3 regions of the Arthrobacter sp. Y3221048 genome follow, and region 2 is predicted to be linked to each of the others. Evidence: predicted binding sites of a transcription regulator. Region 2 holds the regulator's gene; each other region holds the start of a gene.

Region 1 (3,957 bases), on a different contig from region 2:
CCTTTTCGCAACGGTGCAGATCTTCCAGCGCGATGTCCCGCAGCCGTTTGAGTTCGTCAACGCGCTTCTCCGTCACATAGCCGCGGGCGTAGGCGTCCTGCGCCGCATCCAGCAGCCGCTGGGCCTCCTTATGATTGACCTGCGCCCGTTCCCAACGCGTCATCTCTACCATGCGGCCATTGTAGGAACGGCGCCGCCGCAAAGCCATAGCGTCAGTGGTTCCGTGGACCGCTTCAACCTTCAGGGCCGTCTGGATCGCGACGAACCGGCCATTAAGCAAGAGTCCCCCAATGCCACCGGCCTCTAAACGGCAGAAGCCGGCGGCATTCGCATGCCGCCGGCTCCGCCGTCGTTATTGCCGAGTAAGGGCGATCAGACCGTCTCGGCCACCGGTTCCAGCACGGCCGGGAAGATCTTCGGGTTGACGCCGGCAATCTCCTCGAGCACGCGGACCACCTGGCAGCTGTAGCCGAATTCGTTGTCGTACCAGACGTAGAGCACGGCGTTCTTGCCGCTGGCAATCGTGGCCAGGCCGTCCACGATCCCCGCACGGCGGGAACCGACGAAATCGGTGGAGACGACCTCGGGAGAGTCGATGTAGTCGATCTGCTTGCGCAGGTCCGAGTTCAGCGACATGCCGCGCAGGTACTCGTTCAGGCTTTCCTTGGTGGCGTCGTGTTCCAGGTTCAGGTTCAGGATGGCCATGGAAACGTCCGGGGTGGGGACGCGGATGGCGTTGCCGGTGAGCTTGCCTTCCAGCTCCGGCAGGGCCTTGGCCACTGCCTTGGCTGCACCGGTCTCGGTCAGCACCATGTTCAGCGCGGCGGAGCGGCCGCGGCGGGAACCCTTGTGGAAGTTGTCGATCAGGTTCTGGTCATTGGTGTAGGAGTGCACCGTTTCCACGTGGCCGTGGGCAATGCCGAACTTATCGTTCAGAGCCTTGAGGACCGGGGTGATGGCGTTGGTGGTGCAGGAGGCGGCGGAGACGATCTTGTCCTCGTCGGTAATGTCCGAGTGGTTCACGCCGTGGACGATGTTCTTCAGGCTGCCCTTGCCCGGAGCGGTGAGGAGCACGCGGGAGACGCCGGGGCACTGCAGGTGCTGGGACAGCCCGGCCTCGTCGCGCCACTTGCCCGTGTTGTCCACGACAATGGCGTCCTTGATGCCGTACTGGGTGTAGTCGACGGACGCCGGGTCGTTGGAGTAGATGAACTGGATCAGGGTGCCGTTGGCCTGGATGGTGTTGTTGTCTTTATCCACGGAGATCGTGCCCTCAAAGGGGCCGTGCACCGAGTCGCGGCGCAGCAGGCTGGCGCGCTTGACCAGGTCGTCGTCGCTGCCCTTGCGGACTACGACGGCGCGCAGGCGCAGGCCGTGGCCGCCGCCGGAGTGGCCCACCAGGATCCGGGCCAGCAGACGGCCGATGCGGCCGAAGCCGTAGAGCACAACGTCGGTGCTGGTGCGCTCGTCGGCGCCGCGCTTGCCGACGATATCGGCCAGCTCGGTGCGCACGAAGTCCTTCAGCTCGGCGCCGTCACCCTCGTTCTTGAACTTCACCAGCAGGCGGGCCAAATCCACGGAACCTGCGCCGAGGTCCAGCTCGCTCATCGCCTGCAGCACGGGGAAGGTCTCTTCCAGCGGCAGTTCGGTGTCATCAATCTGGCGGGCAAAGCGGTGCGCCTTCAGGATGCCCACCACGGACTGGTTGATCAGGCTGCGCCCGTGGATGGAGGTGACTACGTTGTTTTCGCGGTACAAGCGCCCGATCATCGGGATCATCGCTTCGGCAAGTGCCTCGCGGTTGGTCCACGTATCCAGGGCCGACTCTGACATCTGGTTCACAGAATTACCTTCCTACATCAGCCGGGCTCTCCCTCGAGCCCGGTTGTCACCGCCGTGGATTTTCACGACGACGCCGGTTGGCCCGACAGTCTGTCCGGCCACGCGGCACGCCACCGCCAAGTGCCGGCGGGAAGCTTTGTGGATCTGCCCGTTCCCGTCGCCGACTTTCGATCGGCGGCGGCTCACGCCTATCCGTTATCCATTCTAGAGACTACGCGGAGCACGTACGCACCGTTACACGTGAACTGCCTCACAGGGTTGGGGATTGCCGGCCGGCTGGGTCCGCCGCCTCACGCCGACGGCGGTGCTCCCCGCTCAGGGACGCGCCGCCGTCGGCCGTTCGAAGGATCAGGCTTTGAAGATGTCCTGCCGGACGCCCATGATGATTCTGTCCCCGGGGTCCGCGGTCTTGAGGTACCGGACCACGTTCTTGAGGTCCAGTGCGATGCAACCCGCCGTCGGAACGGGGTTGGCGTGCAGGAAAATGGCGAATCCCGCTCCCTGCCTGATAGTTTGCCCCGGCCCGCGGTTGTAGTCGATCACAGCGCCTTGGCGGTAGTCCCCGGTCGGCAGGCGCATGAAAAACCACATGTTCTCGTCCGGCCACCGTTCATAACCCACAGAACCGGCTTCGTAGTACTTGTTGTAGGAGGAGCCGAGCGTACCGGACCATCTGGACCGCTTGTTCAGCTTCTTGTACTTGAGGTCCGTGCCGGGGTTACCCTCACCGAATGCTTCATGGACAGTGAAACTGCCCTGCGGGGACCAGCGGTACTGGGTGTGCCCGGATGCCACTCCCGGGCGTTTGAACCCCTTGAGTCCCACGGTCGCCTTGCCCGTTTTCCATTCCTGCTTGTAGACGGAGCCAACCCGCACGCAGTTGATGAAGCTGGCCTTGGAGGTTCCGTACTTCTCCGCGATGGTGAAGGAAATGCGGTTGGCCCAGCCATGCGCGTAGCGGGTCTTGTTCGCGCCGATCGCCCAGCACTCATTCTTCGGGTACATCACGGCGCCCACCCGAGCCGCCACCAGGGAGCCGCCCTGGAAAACCTGCGTGGTCTTGCCGCTGCGCTTCACGGCGTCCTGCAAGGGGTAGCCCAACGTGCCGTTCTGGCTACCGCGGGCCTTCCAGCTGTAATTCATCTGTGCAGTGAGAATCCTGGCGCCCGTAGAGGGCGAGTACGCGATCGTCCCCTTTTGGAAGAGCTGGACACATCCCTTGGACTTGAGGCCGCACTTCATGTCGGCCGTCGGGTAGCCCAAGGTCCCGCGTTCATATCCTGAAGTCTTGAACTTCTTAAAGATTTGGTGCTGAAGGTCCATGCTTCGAGCACCGGTTTTCGCACTCCAGTAGATGCCGATCCGCTTGGCACTCTTCGAGGACGGCTTGTAGGTACGGACGCACCCGTTGTCCACCAGGCGGCAGTTGAGATCGTTGACCGCAATCAGCTTGAGTAATTTTGCTTTGGCTTCGATGGCCTTTTTGCCGGCGACAATGTGCGGAGGCGTGTAGCTGATGGTGCCTCCCTGGAATCGCTGCGAGGCGCTCTTGTCGGAGGCGACCTTCATGTCTGCGATGGGATAGCCGTACTTGCCGTTTTCGTACTTGGCAGCTTGGAAAGTCTTGTAGATCGCATGTTTGAGATCCACGGCGAAAGCGCCCGTAGCCGCCGACCAGTAGATACCAATCCGCGCCGTCCCGCCGCTGTCCGTGTAGGTGCGGACACAGCCGTTGTCCTTGAGCGTGCAACGGAAGTCATTGACCGGGCTGAGCTTTAAGGCCATGGCCTTCGCGGCGATTGTCTTCTGCCCTGCCGCTACATGCGGTGGCTCTGCCAGCGTCTCATCTGTCTCGGGAGCTTCCTGGGGGGCGCTCTGCTGCACGAGCGCATTAGAACGCTCCCCTGGTGCCTTCTCCGGTTCTGTGGGCAGCACCGACAGTGTCGGGGTTGCGGGAACGTTTGGCTCCTCGGACGTGCCGCTGGATGGGACCGCGGGAGTCGAAGGTAAAGAAACAGCGTCGGTTGGTGTCGGCTGGGGTTCCTGAGTTGTTTCGCCGACCGGGGCCTCGGTCGGGACGGGGCTTTCGCCATTGTTCGGCATGCTGTCCGGTGT
Region 2 (3,957 bases):
CGGAACAGGCGGCGAGCGAGAGGGCGCCCAGCAGCCCCGCACCGACTTTGAAGGCGGTACGGCGATTGAACAAACGGGGGTTATCGGCAGTCACAGTCACACTTTTCTTGGTGGGGTTGGGGGTATCCCACTTCTACAACGCGTAGTAATTCTATTATGCTCCGGGCAGGTTCGCCGCACCGGGCAGGAGGTGGGCGCACGGCTCGGCATAACGCACCGCGGTGAGGCGGCCGTCGTCGAACTCCAGGGAAGTCACCGAGGCCAGCGTGCACTGGCGGCGGCGGGGATCATGCCAGAGCCGTTTGCCCTCGGAGGCCAGCCGGGTCACCCAGATGGGCAGCTGGTGGCTGACCAGGACCGCCTCGGCGCCCTCGCCGCCGCGTTCTACCGCAATCCGGCGGGCGTCGTCGATGGCCTTGCGCATCCGGGCGGCCTGCGCCGCGTACGGCTCCCCCCAGGACGGCCGGAAGGGATTATAGAGGTGCGGCCAGTGCCGGGGCTGGTTCAGGTGCGAGCGGATGTCCGCCAAGCCCTCGAAGTGGTTCTCGGCTTCGATGATCCGCTCGTCGGTAACGATCTCGAGGCCGAGCGCCTTGGCGGTCGGGGCGGCGGTTTCCTGTGCGCGGGTCAGCGGCGAGGCCACCAGGTAACTGATGGTGGCGCCGTCGTCGCGGCGCCCGGAAAAGTAGCCCGCGGCGCACTCGGCCATTTCCTGGCCCAGGGCGGACAGCCTGAAGCTCGGCAGCCTGCCGTAAAGCACGCGGTCGGGGTTGTGGACCTCGCCGTGGCGGAGCAGGTGGACGATAGCTTCGGGCATGCGTACAAGTGTCTCAAACCGCCGGTGTTTGCCCAAAAGCCCCGGCATACCGCCGGCGGGCGTGCACCTCCGGCGGCTTGGCTGGCGGGGGCTGGCCGCGGGGCGGGGCCGCGGGGCGGGCCGAGGCGGGCCGCGAGGCTGAAAATCATCCTTCAGGCCGACCGACACGGCGCAGGCCTGCATTGTAGTGTTGCATTAACAGCTGCCAAGCACCTCTGCGGCCGGCGCGCAGGCTGGCCGGCGCAGACGTGCGACCCGTGTGGATGAGATGAAAAGGAACCGGCCATGAGCACCCCAGAAAACGAACCGAACCAGCCCGGTGACGGGGAAGGCCGGCCCGGAGGCCAGGAGCAGCCCCGGTACGGGCAGAACCTGCCGCAGTACGGCCAGAACGCGCCCCAGCAGCCCGGCTCGGATCAGCCTCCGTACGGGCAAAACGCCCCCCAGTACGGACAGTACGGGCAGAACCCGCCGCAGTACGGACAGCCCGGACAGCAGCCCTACGGGCAGGGCCAGTCCCCGTACGGTCAGCAGTACGGGCAGCAGCCTTACGGCTACCAGAGCGCCGTGCCCGGCCAGTACGGCTACCCCGGCGGGCAGGCGCAGGCCACCGCCAAGCCCACGGCGCCGCGCGAAGTCATGATCGCCTTCTGGCTGATCATCGCTGCCGCCGTGCTGACCGCCATCGAAATGCTGACCGAACTGGCGAACCTGGACGGCACCATGGCGATGGTGCTCAACGACCCGGCGGTCCGCGAAGCCCTGGGCGAGCAGGGCGGCCAGTTCACCGACGCGGAGCTGGCGGAGATGATGAGCGGCACTGCAGGAGTGTTTATCGTCATCACCGCGGTGATCGCCGTCGGGCTGTACCTGATGGTGGCCTTCGGCGTGAAGGCAGGCAAGAACTGGGCCAGGATCACCGGCACGGTATTCGCTGCGCTGTCGCTGTTCGGACTTTTCAACATCTGGTTCGGCACCTTGTCGGTGCTGCTGGGCATCGCGGCGATCGTGCTGCTGTTCATGCCGGCGTCGAACAGGTTCTTCCAGGCCACCAAAGCGCACAAGTTCGGCATCTACGGCCGCTGAGCAGAGCGGTTCCGGCCGTTTGACGGCCGCTTGACGTCCGCCAAGCGGCGGGGCGCCGCTGCTCAGCTATGCTCCGTCGCCTGCGCCCGTTGCGCGTGGTAGGCCAGGATCTGCAGTTCGGTGGCCATGTCCACCTTGCGCAGCTGCACGGATGGCGGGACCTGCAGCACCGCGGGCGCAAAGCTGAGAATGCTCGTCACGCCGGCTTCGACGAGCCGGTCGCAGAGTCCCTGCGCCGCGCCCGCTGGCACGGCCAGGACCGCCATGTTGGCTCCGGTTTGCCGCAGGACGGGTTCCAGGTCAGCGATCGGGCTGACGCGCATCCCAGCGACCTCCGACCCGACAACCTGCGGGTCTGCGTCGAAGAGCGCCACGACCCCGAAGCCCTTGGTGGTAAATCCGGAGTAGCCGGCCAACGCCCTGCCCAGGTTGCCGATGCCGACGATCGCCACTTTCCAGTCCTGGGTGAGCCCCAGAGCCGCGGCAATCTCCTGGCCGACCAGCCGTACGTCGTAGCCCACGCCGCGGGTGCCGAACGAGCCGAGGTAGGAGAGGTCCTTGCGCAGGGTGGGCGGGCTGACGCCGGCGGATTCGGCCAATTGCTCGGACGATATGCGTTCCGTGCCTTCAGACACCAGCGAATTCAGGGCCCGGAGGTAGATGGTCAGGCGTGCGAGGGCGGCCGGCGGGATCTCGTTGCCGGATGGCCTGGCCGCCTCGGTATCCGGGAGGTGGGTCACTGTTGTCGCTCCGATGCCTGCTGCGGGGCTCCGATCCTGCTGTGTCCAGCCGGTCCGGGTCCTGGGTGCCGCCGGCGGCTGTCCAACCGCAGGCTAGTGTCCCCCCAAGATTAAGCTGCCCCGCGCCGCTCTCCAACTCCGATGACGCGGGCCTGTCGGCCTCGAACTACTGTGTGAGCAGCCGTCGCAGCCGGTCCGGATCAATGTGCCAGAAGTCCCGCTGGACGCCGTCGATCATGACCACGGGGATTTCTTCGGCGAAGCGCCGCTCCAGCTCGGGGTCCTCGAGGATGTTCTTCTCCTCCCAGGCGAGACCGAGCTCCCCCGCAACACTCCCGACAGTCTCCCGTGCCGCCTGGCACAGATGGCAGCCGGGTTTGGTCAGCAGCACCAGTTCGTGTGCGCGGCCGGCGTCGGATCCACTCATGCCTTCCACGGTAGCCGCCACCGGCGGTGAACGGACAATTCCCGGACAATTCCCGGCGCCTCGTTAGACTCGAAGCATGCCCAAGACCGCCGCCGGCCATGCACAGCGCGCCTCGGTCTCCGCCGACCCGGGGACGGAAGCGGCATTTTTCGACGTCGACAACACCCTGATGCGCGGGGCCAGCCTGTTCCACGTGGCCCGCAAGATGTACCAGCGCGGCGCCTTCCGGATGCGCGACGCTGCCGGCTTCGGCTTCAAACAGGCCCGCTTCCTGATGCGGGGAGAAAACCTCAAGGACATCCAGTCCATCCGTGACACGGCGCTGGCCCTGGCCACCGGCCTGATGAGCGACGACGTCAAACAACTGGGCGACGAGGTCTACGACGAAGTCATCGCCTCCAAGATCTGGCCCGGAACCAGGGCGCTGGCGGACCAGCACCTGCGGGTGGGCCGCAAGGTCTGGCTGGTGACGGCCACGCCGGTTGAAGTGGCCGCCGTCATCGCGGACCGGCTTGGCCTGACCGGCGCCTTGGGCACGGTGGGCGAAATCGAAGACGGTGCCTACACCGGACGGCTCATCGGGGACATCCTGCACGGGCCGGCCAAGGCTGTTGCGGTCGAGGAGCTGGCCATCCGCCAGGGCCTGGACCTGGGGCGCTGCTGGGCCTACAGCGACTCATACAACGACGTCCCGCTGCTGACCCTGGTGGGCAACCCGGTGGCCATCAACCCGGACATGAGGCTGCGCCGGCACGCCCGGCAGAACAACTGGCCGGTCTATGACTTCAGGAGCGGCCGGCGGGCGGCCACGGTGGGCCTGAAGGCCGCCACGGGGGCCGGCGCGGCCTACGGGCTCTGGCGCGGCGTCAATTGGTTCCGCCGGCCGG
Region 3 (3,957 bases), on a different contig from region 2:
CGAACTGGCGGTCATCCAGCAGGCGTGCTTCCTTGTACAGGAAGGCCCGGACGGTTTCGAGCGTGGCAATCTCCTCGGCGGTCTTGAGTGCCGTGGCGGTTTGGGTCGGGTTGGTCATAGTGTTATCCACTCTTTCTGGCTCCACGTGGGCTGGTCAGGCGGTGACGGGAACTGCGTCCAGGGCGGAGCGCTCCTCCTCTTTCAGGGCCCGGTCCATGACTTCCTTCCAGTACCCGTGCTGGATCGGGTACAGTCCTTCATCCTCTGTGCGCACGCCGGAGGCGATCACCCTGGACATGCCCAGCGCCCGCGCCTGTTCGTCGGGGCCGGCGATCTCATGGGTGGAGCCACGGGTCATGTCGTTCCAAGGTGCTGCAGTGGCCCAGTAGGTCTTGTTGCAGGACCTGAATTCCTCAAGGTCGTCGGGAGTGGCCATGCCGGTGGCGTTGAAGAAGTCCTCGTACTGGCGGATGCGCTTGGACCGGTTCTCTTGGGATTCGCCCTTGGGGGCTATGCAGTAGATCGTTACCTCGGTCTGGTCCGCCGAGATGGGGCGGAAGTGGCGGATCTGCGAGGAGAACTGGTCCATGATGTAAACATTCGGGTACAGGCAGAGGTTCCGGGAGATGTTGATCATGAAGTTGGCCATCTCCTCGCCGTACTTCGCGCACAGCTCGTCGCGACGGTCCCAGAGCGGGCGATCCTCCGGGTTGGTCCATTCCTGCCAGAGCAGCAGGTGGCCGTGGTCGTAGGAATAGAAACCGCCCTTGACCTTGCCCCATTTGCCGGCGTCCATGGCCTTGGTCTTGTTGGCGGAGTCGCCGGCGCTGCGGCGGGCGGTGGTGGCAGCGTAGTTCCAGTGCACGGCTGTGACGTGGTAACCGTCGGCCCCGTTCTCCGCCTGCACCTTCCAGTTGCCGTCATAGGTGTAGGTGGACGACCCGCGCAGCACCTCCAGGCCCTCCGGGGACTGGTCCACGATGGAGTCGATTACTTTGGTGGCGTCGCCCAAGTGCTCTTCGAGCGGGAGGACGTCAGCTTTCAAGGAGCCGAAGAGGAAGCCGCGGTAGGACTCGAAGCGGGCGACTTTGGTGAGATCGTGGGAGCCTTCTTTATTGAAGGTCTCCGGGTAGCCGGCATTGCGCGAGTCTTTTACCTTCAGCAACTCCCCGGAGTTCTTAAACGTCCAGCCGTGGAACGGGCAGGTAAACGTGGTGCGGTTGTCCGTCTTGCGGCGGCACAGCATCGCACCGCGGTGCGAACAGGCGTTAACGATGCAGTTGAGGTTTTCGTCCTTGTCACGGGTAATCACCACGGGAGTGCGACCGATGTAGGTGGTGAAGTAGTCCCCCACGTTGGGAATCTGGGACTCGTGGGCAAGGTAAACCCAGTTCCCCTCGAAGATGTGTTTCATTTCCAGTTCAAAAATGTCCTGGTCAGTGAAGATTTCGCGCTTGGCCCGGATGACGCCGTTCTCACGGTCGTCGATTACAGCGTCGGCAAGGACCTCGCGGACATGGGTCAGGTTCTCGGTCATGGCGTGCTCCTCCATTGGAGAGTGCTGGACGGATGGGCGGAGATCCGGGGCGAGGCTGAGGCGCCTGCGGCGGACGTTGTCAGCCAATTCTTGCGGCTCGTGACTGTCCTCACATCAGGCAAACACCTAGGGTCGACCAAGGGTGCATTTATGTATCGATAATGACAAAAAACTACCCAAATCAATATTTGTAGCGTCCTTATGCCAAGCCTACGATGAGACAGACGTCACGTGATGCCGCGTCGCCGCAGGTGCATGCTCCGCCTGCGCTACGCGGCGGGTGCAGGAACCCTTCCTGTCCCCTATCTGATGAGGAAGGTGAATACCACCATGACTGAGACCCAAGCGGATACCCGTAATGAGAACGAGGGAACTGCCGTTGAGGCCGGCTCAAAGGCGACCGAGCGCTTCGCCACCTCAGGCAAGCTCGCGCAGCTGGAGGTGCCGAAGGAAAGAGTGAGCCTCCTGGCGGGGGCGCTGATCAGGGCCGCCAACGACATCGTCATCGAGCACCAGGTCACCTATGAGGAGTACAACGCGCTCAAAGCTTGGCTGATCAAGGTGGGCACGGACGGGGAGTGGCCCCTGTTCCTCGACGTGTGGCTCGAGCACACTGTGGAGGACGTCAATTCACAGGACCGTCCCGGCACCGTGGGCACCATCGAAGGCCCCTACTACGTGCCCGGCTCCCCGGAACTCGAATCTCCGGCCACCGTCCAGATGCGCGACGATGAGGAGGGCACCCCGTTACGCTTCAGCGGCCGCTTCACAGACACGGACGGCAACCCCATCCGGAATGCGCAGGTGGAGATCTGGCACGCTGACGCGGCCGGGTTCTACTCCCAGTACGCCCCGGGCCTGCCTGAGTGGCTTTTCCGCGCCACGGTCAAGGCAGATGACGATGGCCGCTTCGAAATCAACACGATGCGCCCTGCGCCTTACCAAATCCCTACGGACGGGGCCTGCGGTCAGCTGATCAGTGCAGCAGGCTGGCACGCATGGCGCCCAGCCCACATCCACATTAAGGTTTCGGCGCCCGGCTTCCAGTCTGTCACCCAGCAGCTGTACTTCCCCGGGGACCCCCACAATGCCGACGACATCGCTTCGGCAGTCAAGCCTGAGCTGATGCTCGACCCCCAGCCGCGTACGGACGGCGGCACTGGCGAGGAAGTCGTCTATGACTACGTCCTCGCCAAGGAAGGCCAGACCAAGTAACAAGCACCGCTCATTACCGGTGCAGGGGCCATGGCCCCTGCACCGAAGGCGCTCTGGGGATGCAAAACTCTGGGGCGCCTGTCTTTTTTGCCCATGCCGCCAGGAGCCAGAATGCCCCGATTCCGCCGTAACCCGCCCTTAACGACGTATGTGGCACACGCTGCGGCGCCGGCGCCCCAGCCTCTGCTGGAACGTCCGGAGTTCCGCCCGGCAGGGCCTCGCCAGGTCCTCCGCGACGTGTGCGTGCCCTACGCCGTTAACGGGCTAATCGGGCTCATCTTCACAGCCTCCGGGCCCATCGCGGTCACCCTGGCCGTCGGCGCCGCGGGGGGACTCACCCAGGGGCAACTCGCATCCTGGGTGTTTGGCATCCTTTTCTCCGGCGGCGCAGCGACCCTAATCATGTCACTCCTCTACCGCCAGCCCTTGGGTTTCGCCTGGTCCATCCCCGGCACGGTGCTCCTAGGCCCGTCACTTCAGCACCTGTCCTTTGCGGAGGTGGTTGGGGCGTTTTTCACCTCAGGTGTGCTTATCCTCGCGCTGGGCACCACTGGCGTGGTTCGCAGGATCATGGCTGCGGCCCCGATGCAGATCGTCATGGCGATGGTTGCCGCCGTGTTCCTGAGGTTCGGCACAGACATCGTTGCTTCGACCCAAGCGAATCCCGCAATAGCCGGACCGATGGTGGTGGCATTCTTGCTCCTCACCGCCGTACCCGCCCTAGGAAGGTTCCTTCCGCCGGTACTCGGCACCCTTGTCGCAGGGTGCCTGGCTGTGGCGGCAAGTGGCCAGTTCACCCCCGGAGAAGCCGGGCCGCTCCTGGCCGCCCCGATTTTCACCCCTCCCGAGTTCACTTGGGCAGCCCAGCTCGAGCTGGTTGCTCCCCTGGCGCTCACAGTGCTGTTCGTTCAGAATGGCCAGGGCATTGCCGTTCTCCGCACTGCCAATCACCAGCCGCCCGTCAACGTTTTTGCTATTGCCTCCGGCGCTTTCTCCGTGCTCAATGCCGCATTCGGTGCGGTATCGGCGTGCGTGACCGGGCCCACCAACGCGTTATTGACTTCTTCGGGAACCAGGGAGCGCCAGTACACGGCCGCCGTTACGTACGGTGTTCTTGCCTTGGCCTGCGCCGCCCTGGCTCCCACCCTCACCAGGCTGATGCTCGCAACTCCCAAGGAATTTGTCCTCGCCCTGGGCGGCCTCGC

What was found. Region 2 encodes Rex, which represses fermentation and respiration genes when NADH is low (regulators of the CRP and FNR family bind a similar motif). Its sites were predicted from a motif close to CTTGTGAANNNNTTCACAAG; they were not measured.
Region 1: the regulator Rex is predicted to act here: its motif matches at 2,080-2,099, upstream of AC5RVS_RS12965 (glyceraldehyde-3-phosphate dehydrogenase).
Region 3: the regulator Rex is predicted to act here: its motif matches at 1,634-1,653, upstream of benA (benzoate 1,2-dioxygenase large subunit).

The regions. Positions count from the first base shown of each region.
Region 1 is NZ_JBNHHX010000004.1:91,150-95,106, forward strand. It holds gene AC5RVS_RS12960 (hypothetical protein) at 1-172, opposite strand, end outside; gene AC5RVS_RS12965 (glyceraldehyde-3-phosphate dehydrogenase) at 373-1,833, opposite strand; gene AC5RVS_RS12970 (L,D-transpeptidase family protein) at 2,191-3,726, opposite strand.
Region 2 is NZ_JBNHHX010000002.1:359,490-363,446, reverse strand. It holds gene AC5RVS_RS06320 (TlpA family protein disulfide reductase) at 1-100, opposite strand, end outside; gene AC5RVS_RS06315 (histidine phosphatase family protein) at 155-817, opposite strand; gene AC5RVS_RS06310 (hypothetical protein) at 1,103-1,903, shown strand; gene AC5RVS_RS06305 (redox-sensing transcriptional repressor Rex) at 1,966-2,643, opposite strand; gene AC5RVS_RS06300 (glutaredoxin family protein) at 2,810-3,070, opposite strand; gene AC5RVS_RS06295 (HAD family hydrolase) at 3,147-3,957, shown strand, end outside.
Region 3 is NZ_JBNHHX010000001.1:893,325-897,281, reverse strand. It holds gene benB (benzoate 1,2-dioxygenase small subunit) at 1-118, opposite strand, end outside; gene benA (benzoate 1,2-dioxygenase large subunit) at 155-1,537, opposite strand; gene catA (catechol 1,2-dioxygenase) at 1,868-2,752, shown strand; gene AC5RVS_RS04230 (benzoate/H(+) symporter BenE family transporter) at 2,864-3,957, shown strand, end outside.